2 regions of the Pectobacterium sp. PL64 genome follow, and region 2 is predicted to be linked to the other one. Evidence: predicted binding sites of a transcription regulator. Region 2 holds the regulator's gene; the other holds the start of a gene.
What was found. The regulator PhoB, encoded in region 2, activates phosphate uptake and scavenging genes when phosphate is short. The targets are predictions, from matches to a motif close to CTGTCATAAAACTGNCNNAT.

Region 1: the regulator PhoB is predicted to act here: its motif matches at 1,744-1,763, upstream of glpT (glycerol-3-phosphate transporter).

The regions. Positions count from the first base shown of each region.
Region 1 covers NZ_CP092070.1:4,106,080-4,112,730, forward strand. The annotation lists gene glpA (anaerobic glycerol-3-phosphate dehydrogenase subunit A) at 1-1,551, opposite strand, end outside; gene glpT (glycerol-3-phosphate transporter) at 1,862-3,211, shown strand; gene glpQ (glycerophosphodiester phosphodiesterase) at 3,287-4,360, shown strand; gene yigL (sugar/pyridoxal phosphate phosphatase YigL) at 4,420-5,220, opposite strand; gene pldB (lysophospholipase L2) at 5,323-6,360, opposite strand; gene rhtB (homoserine/homoserine lactone efflux protein) at 6,491-6,651, shown strand, end outside.
Region 2 covers NZ_CP092070.1:642,927-649,577, reverse strand. The annotation lists gene HP572_RS02795 (cobalamin-independent methionine synthase II family protein) at 1-285, opposite strand, end outside; gene HP572_RS02790 (PstS family phosphate ABC transporter substrate-binding protein) at 532-1,470, opposite strand; gene phoR (phosphate regulon sensor histidine kinase PhoR) at 1,486-2,808, opposite strand; gene phoB (phosphate response regulator transcription factor PhoB) at 2,836-3,525, opposite strand; partial or broken gene sbcD (exonuclease subunit SbcD) at 3,820-5,059, shown strand; partial or broken gene HP572_RS02770 (SbcC/MukB-like Walker B domain-containing protein) at 5,056-6,651, shown strand, end outside.

The sequences.
Region 1 (6,651 bases), 1.6 Mb from region 2:
TTTCCAGCGTTCGTTCAAAAACTGGCTGAGCTGCGTGAGCGACTGCTCCGGCGTCGCGGTGCCCAGACGGCACAGCAAACCCGCCGCACGACAGGCGCACAGTTCACCCTGACAGGTGCCCATACCCACGCGGGTGCGCCGGCGTAAATCAATCAGGTTATTCACCTGCAGTGATTCCACGGCGTAGCGCACTTCCCCCGCCGTCACCGCCTCACACTCGCACACCAGGCTGCGGTCCAGACGCTCACCGGACAGCATTCTTCCGGCACGTTCACCGTGGCGATAAATCGCCGAACCGCGCAGCGGCGCAGAGAGCGGTTTTGCCGCAGGATAAGCAGACAGGGCGTGAGGAGCGGATTTCACCTCCTCCAGCGATTCAGAACCGGGCAGCGGCGTCTGTGCCGTCGAGCAGGCCACGTCATGACCCAGCTTTTTGCAGATGGCGTCTGTCACCCACTCCGCCATCAGCCGGTAGGTCATCAGCTTGCCGCCAGTGATAGTAATGAACCCTTCCAGCCCGTCGCGGCTGGCATGGTCGAGCAGCACAATGCCGCGGCTCACGCTACGGCCGCTCGGGTCGCTATCGCTGGCAACCAGCGGTCGGACGCCCGCATAGGCGCGCAGAATACGCGTGCTCGCCAACGTCGGTGCCAGCATCGAACCTTCCCGCATCAGCGTTTCCACCTCGGCAGGCGTCACCAGCATATTGTCGATTTGATCGTAATCGATGTGGGTTGAGGTGGTGCCAATCAGCGAAATGGTATCGCCCGGCACCAGAATGTCGGCATCTGCTGGTTTTCGGCAGCGGTTGATCACCATGTTGTTGATACGGTGTCCAAGAATCAACAGCGCGCCTTTTGCCGGGAACATGCGCACGCGCAGATCGGCATATTCCGCAATGTGCTGCCCCCAAATACCGCCCGCGTTGACTACTATCTGTGCATAAATTTCTGTTTCTACACCTTTTTTATGGTCGAAAACGCGCACGCCGGTAATACGATCGCCCTTGCGAATCAGACCAATGACCTCGTGATAGGTCAAGACTTCCGCGCCGTGCTCGCAGGCATCGATCATGTTGGCCGCCGTCAGGCGAAAAGGATCGACCGACCCATCCGGCACGCGCACCGCGCCAATCAGCGTCGGATTTGCTGCCGGTTCCAGTCGTAACGCTTCCTGCGGGTCCAACGCCTGCGCGCGAATCCCCGCCTGCTGGCAGGCGGTAATAAACTGTGCCTGCCAGCCGAGATCGTCTTCGGGCAAGGTGATAAACAGACCGTCGGTAGGTTCAATACAGTGGCGAGCGATCCGCCGGAGAATCTGGTTTTCTTCAATACATTCGCGGGCAGACTCGCCATCGGTTACCGCATAGCGGGCGCCGCTGTGTAATAAGCCGTGATTACGGCCGGTCGCTCCGGTCGCAATATCATAACGTTCAAGCAGCAGGCAGCGCAGTCCACGCAGAGCACAGTCCCGTGCCGTTCCCGCTCCCGTCGCACCACCGCCGATGACAACCACGTCAGTTTCACGCCAGTTCCCCGTATTTTGCTTCATGTCTCGCTCCAGGCGGATGGTATACATGTTGCTATTGGGACACAGAAAGAAGGGTTAATGTTTGATAAAGAGCAAAAACGAACACTAAACGAAAATAAAGCGGGGTTTAAAAACAATAAGTGTGATTTAGGTCACTAAAACCGCACTGTGGAATTTTCCGATTCTGTTAACATGAGCGCAAAAATCGTCACAGTTTCATAAAAGTGTAACATCAGCGTCATGAATCACACTCATTTGCACGCTATCCCCTTACAATAACGTTCGTAATAGAACAAAAAAGCTATCGTTTTTTTTCGCATTGGAGATCTCTATGCTGAGTATTTTTAGGCCCGCCGCCCACCAGCCGCGCGTGTCGCAAGAACACGTCGATCCGCTCTATCGCCGCCTGCGCTGGCAGATTTTCATGGGGATCTTTTTTGGCTACGCCGCCTACTATCTGGTGCGTAAAAACTTCGCACTCGCCATGCCTTACCTGATTGAGCAAGGCTTCTCGCGTGGCGATCTGGGTTTTGCGCTGTCCGGCATTTCCATCGCCTATGGCTTTTCTAAATTCATCATGGGGTCGATATCCGACCGTTCTAACCCACGCGTGTTCCTGCCTGCGGGTCTGATTCTGTCTGGTGCGGTCATGCTGTTCATGGGCTTCGTGCCGTGGGCAACGTCCAGCATTGCGATTATGTTTGTCCTGCTGTTCCTGTGCGGATGGTTCCAGGGTATGGGTTGGCCGCCGTGCGGACGTACCATGGTTCACTGGTGGTCGCAGAAAGAACGTGGTGGCATCGTGTCCGTATGGAACTGTGCTCACAACGTCGGCGGTGGTATTCCTCCTCTGCTGTTCCTGCTGGGTATGGCCTGGTTCAACGACTGGAAAGCAGCACTCTATATGCCGGCCTTCGCCGCCATTCTGATTGCCATGATCGCTTTTGCACTGATGCGTGACACGCCGCAATCCTGTGGTCTGCCGCCAATTGAAGAGTACAAAAACGATTATCCGGTTGATTACAATGAAAAAGCGGAAGAAGAACTGACGGCTAAGCAGATCTTCATGCAGTACGTTTTCCCGAACAAACTGCTGTGGTACATCGCGATTGCCAACGTCTTCGTTTACCTGCTGCGTTACGGTATCCTCGATTGGTCACCGACCTACCTGAAGGAAGTTAAACACTTCGCACTGGATAAGTCTTCCTGGGCCTATTTCTTCTACGAATACGCAGGTATTCCGGGCACGCTGCTGTGCGGTTGGATGTCCGACAAGGTCTTCAAAGGCAACCGTGGTGCAACGGGCGTGTTCTTCATGACGCTGGTGACAATAGCAACCATCGTTTACTGGATGAACCCAGCCGGCAATCCAGGTGTGGACATGGCCTGTATGATCGTCATCGGCTTCCTGATTTACGGCCCGGTCATGCTGATTGGTCTGCATGCACTGGAACTGGCACCGAAAAAAGCAGCGGGTACCGCAGCGGGCTTCACCGGTCTGTTCGGCTACCTGGGCGGTTCCGTTGCCGCTAGCGCCATCGTCGGCTACACCGTTGACTTCTTCGGTTGGGACGGCGGCTTCATGGTCATGATCGGCGGCAGCATTCTGGCTGTAATTCTTCTGGTTGTTGTTATGCTGAATGAGAAAAAGCATAAAGCAGAGTTAGCCCATCGCGCCTAACCCGCTCTTGTAAGCATCCCTCTGGCGGCGTCATGATGACGCCGCCTTTCTCTCAACAGAAAGAGGTTTGATCGCATGAACGTTACCGTAACATCCCTACTCTCCGCCCTCGCGCTCTCCGTTTCTTTTAGTACTAGTACTTTCGCTTCATCAACCGACAAAATCGTTATTGCCCACCGCGGTGCCAGCGGCTATCTGCCTGAGCATACGCTTCCTGCAAAAGCGATGGCCTACGCTCAGGGTGCCGATTATCTGGAGCAGGATCTGGTACTCACCAAAGATAACGCGCTCATTGTCCTGCACGATCACTATCTGGATCGCGTGACCGACGTGGCAGAACGTTTTCCACAACGCGCCCGTAAAGATGGACGCTTTTACGCTATCGACTTCACGCTACAAGAGATCAAATCGCTAAAATTTACCGAAGGATTCGACATCAAAGACGGCAAGCAGGTACAGAGTTACCCGAACCGTTTTCCGATGTGGAAATCCGACTTCCGTATTCATACCTTTCAGGAAGAAATTGAGTTTATTCAGGGTCTGAACCACTCAACCGGCAAAAACATCGGACTCTACCCCGAAATCAAAGCGCCGTGGTTTCACCATCAGGAAGGGAAAGACATCGCGCGCGAAACGCTGACCGTGCTGAAGCAGTATGGCTATACGAAGAAGAGCGATAAGGTCTTCCTGCAATCGTTTGACGTCGCGGAGCTAAAACGCATCAAAACCGAATTGCAGCCGCAGATGAAGATGGATCTGAACCTGATTCAACTGATTGCCTATACCAACTGGCATGAAACCTACGAGAAGCAGGCCGATGGGACGTGGGTGAATTACAACTATGACTGGATGCAAAAGCCCGGCGCTATGCAGCAGATTGCGACCTATGCCGACGGTATCGGCCCGGACTATCACATGCTCATCCAGAAAGGATCGACGCCTGGCCACATCACCTTTACCGACATGGTGAAGGAAGTCCACCAGCATAAACTTCAGGTTCATCCGTTCACGGCAAGGGCCGACAGGCTACCGGCGTACGCTAGCGATATCGATCGGCTCTACGACATTCTCTACTATCAGGCGAATGTTGACGGCCTGTTCACCGATTTTCCCGACAAAGCGGTCGATTTCCTGAAAAAACCGCGCTGAGTCTCAGCGTTGCCATCGGGCACGATGTGCCCGATGATGCACTGACTCAATCATATCGATTACTTCAGAAACAGTTCACGCAGGTAATTCGGCACCGCGCTGTCCGCGTTAGACCCAATCACTTCGCGATCTGGCAGCATATCTTTCAGGCGCTGATGCGCGTTCTGCATCACGCAGCCTTTACCCGCCATCGACAGCATTTCGTAGTCGTTCATGCCATCACCAAACGCCACACACTCTTTGAGCGAGAAGCCGATAATCTTCGCCACTTGTTCCAACGCATGGCCTTTAGACACGCCGCCAGCCATCACTTCCAGACAGGTAAGCGTCGAAAAACTCACGTTGACGCGGTCGCCCCAGCGCGCGTTAAGCGCTTCTTCCAGCGGTAACAGCTGCTCATGGGAATCACAGGTAAAGAACACCTTGCTGACGCCATCGGTTTCGAGCAGTGCAGGTTCGAACAGCTTGTATTTAAAGATCGACTCTTTGAAGAAACGCTCTTCTTCCGCGCGCGGACGGTTCATAAACCACTCATCATCGCGGTAAACGTGCGTCAGCATATCGGGGTTATTGTGTACGACGCTGTAAAGGTCGCGGGCGATATCTTGATCCAGGTTGTGGCTGAAAATCAGCTCGCCCTGCGAGTTGTGCACGCGTGCACCATTCGAGGTAATCATAAACGCGTTGATACCGAGGTTATCGCGGATCTGCGCGACATCCATGTGATGCCGTCCGGTAGCGAACACAAAGTGAATCCCTTTCTCCGTCAGCAGCCTGAGGGTTTCTTTCGCATAGGGGGACAGCGAGTGGTCAGGTGACAGCAGTGTGCCATCTAAATCGGAAGCAACGACATGGTACATAACGATGAGATCTCACTTCTGGTGTGTTGTGGCGGCACGCGCCGCAAAAAATTAACGAGGTTGCTGGCAGCGTCCGTTGAACGACCTGCCAACAGTCTAAAATTAATGATAACGCGCAAAGTGCGCCAAAATCAGCGCAAATGCCTGAGCGCGGAGGTTATCCGTTTCAAAGAGAATTTCGTGCCGCGCACCGGGGATAACCTGCAAAACGCCATTTGAATTGGCGTTACCGTTCTGTGCCAGTATCTGGCAAAACGCATTCTGGCTACGGTTATCCACCACGCGCTCCTCTCCCGCCTGTAGCAGCAGAAGCGGCGTAGTGATGGCGCTGGCCTGTGCCAGTAGCTGTTTCCCCGCCTGTATGGCCTCACGCACCCAATGGTAAGTCGGGCCACCAATGCGCAAATCCGGCGAATCCGCATAAAATCGAATGCTGCGCTGGTAGCGCTCACGGCTGTGCGTCAACACATTCATCCGATAAGGCAAAGGACGCCACTGTCCGGTGCCGATGGCGTAGTAATCACGAATCGCCGGGCGACGCTCTGCCCAATCGACAATCCAGCCAGCCACGCAATGGGGAAGCGGCAAACGAATACCAAACATCGGCGCGCACAGCGCTACGGCATCAAACGTCTCAGGTTGGCGAATCAGAAGCTGCGCCAAAATCGCCCCACCCATTGAATGCGCTAAGGCAAACCGGCGGGTATAGTGCTTCGGGCCAATATGCTGCTGGCACAGCGTTTCGGCATCATCGACATAATCACTGAAGCGCACGACGTGTCCACGGTGGCCGTCTTGCAGCACCCGTCCCGATCGCCCTTGCCCACGATGATCCATGATGAGTACATCATAGCCGCTGTGAAAGAGGTCATAAGCGACTTCGCTATATTTGACATAGCTTTCGATACGGCCTGAAAAGACAACGACAATCTTGTCGTGCTGGGGCGCGGTAAAGCGAACAAACCGGATCGGTACATCGTCAACGCCAGAGAATTCGCCCTCTTCGCGCTGACGCCAGAAATCCAGTAATTCTCCGGTAGCAAAAGCGGCAAACTGCGCTTCTCGCGTTAACAGGTTCGAGGTTAACCCTTCAGGCGTTAACCGTTCCGACGTAAACAACGTATTGTGGCGTCGAATCATCACACCTCTCCGGTGACGCGGGAAAACAAAGCTAGCGGAAGAACATGACAAGCAGTGGAGCACCAGCGTATTGTGACATAAAAAACAGACAGACTCTCGTAATACAGAACGTGATTCAGGGGCATACTTCATGACATTGGATTGGTGGTTAACCTATTTACTCACAACGCTTATTCTCAGCCTGTCACCCGGATCTGGTGCCATCAACACCATGAGCACCGGAATTAGCCACGGCTATCGCGGCGCGGCGGCTTCGATCTGTGGTTTGCAGGTCGGGCTGGCGATTCATAT
Region 2 (6,651 bases):
GTTGAATTGAATACCGTGATCGGCTTCGTAACGCTCCACGCCGTTCAAGTCGGCAAAGAAATCGAAGTGCCACCAGGCACGACGCAGTTCACCATCCGTCACAACCTGCAGGCCCGCTTCACGCTGCTTTTCTACCACCCGCAGAATCTCGCGATCTTCAATGCTACGCAGCGCAGCATCATCAATCTCGCCCGCCTGATGCTGAAGACGTGCTTCCTTGATCGCTGCCGGACGCAAGAAACTGCCGACGGTATCAGCACGGAAAGGGGATAAGGTATTCGCCATATGTCGCTCCTGACATGTTGCCAGCACCGCTCTTCAGGAAAGAAGCATGCTGACAGATAGTTTCAATGTGAAATATTTGCCCAGAGGGATAGTTACATTTAACCTTATTTAGCCATCTGGACGTCTAAATTTAAAACTATCCTGTCACGGGGCGAATCACAGGGCAATGGAAGAATTTTCACGTCACATGAAGAAAGTTCATCTAACGTGAAAACATCGCAAACTCGTAGGAGGAAATCGGAAGAATTATTCTGGCAGACCAATCTGCTGACGTGCATGGCGACGCGTTGCTTCCGGCAGTGGCAAATAGCCATCCTGATTCACCAGCGCCTGCCCTGTGTCAGACAGCACTCGCGCTAAGAATGCCGCCGTCAGCGCTTCCAACGGCTGGCTGGGCGCTTTATTCACATAGATATAGAGATAGCGGGTGTAAGGGTATAAACCGCTGCGGATATTTTCAGTCGAGGGGTAGATGTAGTCGGTGCCTTGTGCAGCTAACGGCAGCATTCTCACGCCGCTGGTACGAAAGCCCACGCTGGCATAGCCAATGGCATCGGTTGACGCCGCAACCGCTTGTACGACAGATGCCGAACCGGGCAGTTCATTAACCTGAGGAAGGAAATCGCCACGGCACAGCGCCTTTTGCTTAAAGAACCCATAGGTTCCCGACGCAGAATTTCGCCCATAGCGCAGTAGCGTGCGTTTTTCCCAACTGCCGTGCAGGCCGAGATCGCCCCACTGTTTTATCGGCTGGTGGTTACCGCAGCGCTGCGTAATCGAAAAGATGGCGTCCAGCTGCGACAAGTTCAGCCCAGGCAGCGGGTTATCCTGATTGACCAGCACGACCAGCGCATCCATCGCCACCGGCACCGCCAGCGGCGGGTAACCATAATGCTGGACGAATGCCTCAATCTCGCTGGCCTTCATCGCCCTGCTCATCGGCCCAAGCTGTGCGGCACCCGATGCCAGAGAGGTCGGCGCAGAGGACGACCCAGCGGCCTGAATCTGTAAATTCACGTTCGGGTAATGCTGGCTGAAATCCGCCGCCCAAAAGGCCATCAGGTTAGCCAGCGTATCTGACCCTGCGCTGGAGAGGTTACCTGCCAGCATCTGACGAGGTTGTGCGGAGCACAACGCGCTGAACAGCAGTAAAAAAGCGCCCGCAATGCGAGTGGCGGATGTCATAGATAGCGTTTTCCGTCAGGCTGAAGGTTTCACCGTATTTTCAGCCAGAGAGGCGGGGACAATCAACCGATTCGGCAACGTAAAGACGAAACGCGAACCCAGACCATCCTCACTCATGATCTCCAGACGGGAATCATGATGGCTGAGCGCATGCTTAACAATCGCCAGCCCCAATCCGCTGCCGCCTGTTTGTCGTGAGCGCGCCTTATCCACCCGATAAAAGCGTTCTGTCAGGCGCGGCAAGTGCTCGGCCGCAATGCCCGGCCCGTTGTCGCTGACCTGAAATTGCGCGCCCTGCGGGATCTTCTGCCAGCAGACTTCGATACGCGTTCCCGCTGGCGTATGGTTGACTGCGTTATACACCAGATTGGATACCGCACTGCGCAGCTGTTCTTCATTACCAAACACGCGGAGGCTTTCGTTCACACGAAAGACGATCTCATGACGCCCCTGACTCAGCGTCTGCGCTTCACGCTGCAATACGCGCAGCATCAACGGAATATCGACCTTTTCATTCAGATCGATTGCCGTCGCCGCCTCAATACGGGACAGGGTCAGCAGCTGTTTGACCAGCCCGTCCATACGTCGGGTCTGTTCCTGCATGGTATTCAGCGCTTTTCCGCGTAGCGCCGCATCCAGCGTTTCTTCCTGCATCATTTCCAGATAGCCCTGCAACACCGTCAGCGGCGTACGCAGTTCATGGCTCACGTTGGCAAAAAAGTTACGTCTGGCACCTTCAAGCTGGTGCATTTGCGTAATATCACGCGCCACCATCAATAACTGGCCTTCGGAATAGGGCATCACGCGGAATTCAACATGGTGGGAATTATTCAACTGCAGCGTGAGAGGACGGCTAAAATCCTGTCCTTTCATGTAATTCGTGAATTCGGGATAGCGCAATAAGTTGAGGATATTCTGACCGTTATCTTCCGGCCAGCGGAAATTCAACAGGTGCTGCGCCAGATGGTTACACCAGAAGATGGTGCCATCTTCGGTGGTGATCACCACCGCATCGGGCAAAGACTCAGCACCGCTGCGAAACCGCTTGATCAGAAGCGCCAGCTCACGGCGTCGGCGTCGGTTACGCAACTGCATCTGATAGAGCCCGTAAAACAGCGGCTCCCAGCTCCAGCGGCCGGGCGGTGGCGTCATGCTGCGGTCAACCCACAGCCAATAAGAGAGTTTTAGCTGGTTATAAAAATTCCAGCACAGCAAGCCTAATACGGCGACCAGCAGAAACCAGGGCAGATAGCCAAAAATCAGCCCCAGCAGTAAAGCGGGTAAACAAAAAAAAGCTAGCTCCAATGCCAGCCTTTTCCAGGATAAACGTTCTAGCACGTTAATGTGTCTCCGGTTACGATCACCTCAGTAACGCGTTGAAAAACGGTAGCCCGTTCCCCGAACGGTTTGCACCATTTTGTCATGTCCGCTGGTTTCCAGCGCTTTACGCAGGCGACGAATATGGACGTCGACAGTACGATCCTCAACATAAACGTTAGTGCCCCAAACGTGATTCAGCAACTGTTCCCGGCTATAAACACGTTCAGGATGCGTCATAAAGAAATGCAGCAGTTTAAATTCCGTCGGTCCCATGTCCAACGCGTGCTCTTCGGTCGTCACGCGATGTGAGGAAGGATCGAGGCTCAGGCCACGCATTTCAATCACTTCTTCCACTGCCATCGGTGAAATGCGGCGCATGACGGCTTTGATACGCGCCACCAATTCTTTGGGTGAAAACGGTTTGGTAATGTAATCATCCGCTCCCACTTCAAGCCCGCGCACGCGGTCTTCTTCTTCGCCACGCGCGGTCAACATCATCACCGGGATATCACGCGTCAGCGCTTCGCGCTTCATATGTTTGATGAATTGCAGGCCCGACCCGCCTGGCAGCATCCAGTCCAATAACACCAGTTCCGGGAATGGCTCCGACAGTTGCGTTACCGCGCTGTCATAGTCTTCAGCTTCAACAGGTTGATAACCATTTTGTTCCAGTACAAAGCAGACCATTTCACGAATTGGTGCTTCATCTTCCACGACTAATATGCGTTTTGCCATTGTTAATCCTGTCGTTAATCATCGTCGCTGTTAGCAGGCGGAGGCATTATGCGTCAGTTTTATGACAGATTTATGAAAAACGCACGGACCTCTCTGCGCGATTGTTACAGCGCGTACATCCGATTTTTCGAGCCGCTTTCCAAACGTCTGATTCCACCGCGACAGCCGCCATCCCTGCTATATATAATCATGGCATTACGATGACAAAGCACCATGGCGACGACACACCCTTTCACATAATAAATAATGACAACGTCATCCACCGCCACGCGGCATGAATATCGAGAGAACACGATGCGCATTATCCACACCGCCGATTGGCATTTAGGGCAATATTTTTATACCAAAAGTCGCGCTGCTGAGCATCAGGCTTTTCTAAACTGGCTTATCGTTCAGGTGGAACAACATCAGGTCGATGCCATTATCGTTGCTGGCGATATTTTTGATAACGGTTCGCCCCCCAGCTATGCGCGGGAAATGTATTATAGCTTCGTGGTCGCGCTACAGCGCACAGGCTGCCAGCTCATCGTTCTCGGCGGTAACCACGATTCTGTCGCGATGCTAAACGAATCCCGCGAGCTGCTGGCCTGCCTGAACACGCGGGTGATTGCCTGCGCCAGCGACGATCCAGCCCAGCAGGTGCTCCTGCTGGAAAACCGTCATGCGGCAACCCGGTGCCCTGCTCTGCGCGATTCCTTTTTTACGTCCACGTGATGTGTTGACCAGCAAAGCCGGGCAATCCGGGGATGAAAAACAGCTGGCGCTACAGGAAGCGATTACCGCGCACTACCAGCAGTGTTACCAACTGGCTTGTCAAAAACGCGACGAACTTGGCCTGCCGCTGCCGATTATTGCAACCGGGCACCTGACGACGATTGGCGCAACCGCCTCAGAATCCGTACGCGACATCTATATTGGTACGCTCGATGCCTTCCCTGCTCAGGCTTTTCCTCCTGCGGATTATATCGCGCTCGGCCATATTCACCGCCCGCAGCGCGTGACCCAAAGCGAGCATATTCGCTACAGCGGTTCGCCCATCCCGTTGAGTTTTGATGAGCTAAACAGTGAGAAATCCGTCTGTCTGGTGAGCTTTGCATCTGATGCATCACCGCAAACACCTCCGCAGATAGACATCCTGCCGATTCCCATGACTCAGCCGATGCAGCTGATTAAAGGCAGCCTGAGCGATATTGAAAAACAGCTGGCCGCCTTCCAGAGCTATCAGGGCGACAAGCCCGTGTGGTTGGATATCGAGCTCAACACGCAGGATTATCTGAGCGACATGCAAAAACGCATTCAGGCGATGACCGAGAACCTGCCCGTGGAGGTGCTGCTGCTGCGCCGCACGCGTGAACAGCGCCTGCAGGCGATAACCCGACAGGACAAGGAAACGCTGAACGAATTGAGCGTACATGACGTTTTTGAACGCCGTCTGGTCACGGAGACAGACATGGAAGACAGCCGCCAGCAGCGTGTTCGCTCGCTGTTTAATCAGGTTATTGATGAACTGGAAAATAGCGAGACGGCCAAATGAAGATTCTCAGCCTGCGCTTAAAGAACCTTAATGCGCTGAAAGGCGAATGGAAGATCGATTTCACGCAGGAGCCGTTTTCCAGCAACGGCTTATTTGCCATTACCGGCCCGACCGGCGCGGGAAAAACCACGCTGCTGGATGCGATCTGTCTGGCGCTGTATCACGAAACGCCACGGCTTGGCCTACTTTCCGCCAGCCAGAATGATCTGATGACGCGTAATACCGCAGAGTGCCTTGCCGAGGTCGAGTTCGAGGTTAAAGGCGTCGGATATCGCGCCTTCTGGAGCCAGCGTCGGGCAAGAAATACCCCGGACGGCAACTTACAGTCTCCCAAGGCCGAACTCGCGCTCATTGAAGACGGCAAAATTCTGTGTGAAAAGCTCAATGATAAGAAAGAGATGATCACGCAGCTCACCGGACTGGATTTCGGCCGCTTCACGCGTTCCATGATGCTGTCGCAGGGGCAGTTTGCCGCCTTCCTCAACGCCAAAGCAGACGACCGAGCAGAACTGCTGGAGGAGCTGACTGGCACGGACATTTACGGTCTGATTTCCGAACGCGTCTATGACAAGCACAAACAGGCAAACGTCGCGCTGAACACGCTACAGGCGCGCGCATCAGGCATTCAATCTTTTAACCGATGAGCAACGCCAGCAGGTGGAAGAACAGCTTGCCGAGTTGCTCCAGCAAGAGCAACGGGGCAACGTTGAACGTGAGCAAGCGCTGACTACGCTGCGCTGGTTTGAGCAACTGACGCAGCAGCACGCGCAGAAAACCAATACGCAGGCGCAGCATGAAAGTGCCGAATCCGCCATTCAGCAGGCTAAGCCGCAGCTCGACAGGTTAACTCACAGCGAACCGGCAGAAAAACTGAGGCCGCTACATCAGGAACGAGAGCGCTATCGACAGGAATCTCTCACGCTGGCACAGCGTATTGAACAGTTGACCGGGAAGCAGGCCGCCGAGCAGGTGACGTTAACCGCGCTACGCCAGCAGGAAGAAAAAGCAGAGCTGGATGTTAGTGAGCACAAACGGGTACGGCAGCAGCAAGAGCAGGTGATCAACGAACAGGTTGTGCCACTTGACCATCGCATTGCCACGCTGGTGCAGCAAAAAACGCAGCAGCAAGACGAACTGGCAAAAACGCAGGCTCGTCTGCACGCTGATGAAAGCAAACAAACCCAGACGGCGGCGGAACAGCAGCAGGCTACACTGCAGCTTGAACAGATCCAGTCTTACCGCCAGCAACACGCGCATCATCAGCAGTGGGGAGAACAACTTCCTCTGTGGCGCACCCAGTTCCGGCAATTGCGCCAGCTTCAGGACGAGCAAGAGAAGCTGAAGCAAAAACAGACGCAGCACACCGCACAGTCGGCAGTGCTACAGCAAGAGACGGTGACGCTGGCGGCAGAGCAGCGTGAACAACAAGCGGTCGTTGATGCCGCCCGTCAGCAGTTCATGCAACACGATGAGACACAGCAAAAACAGGAAGCGCACCAGTCGCTTTCCACCCTGCAACAGCAGTTTAATCAACGCATTGACCAGCGCGCTGAACGCCAACGGCTCGCGACAATCAGCGACCAGTTCCAGCG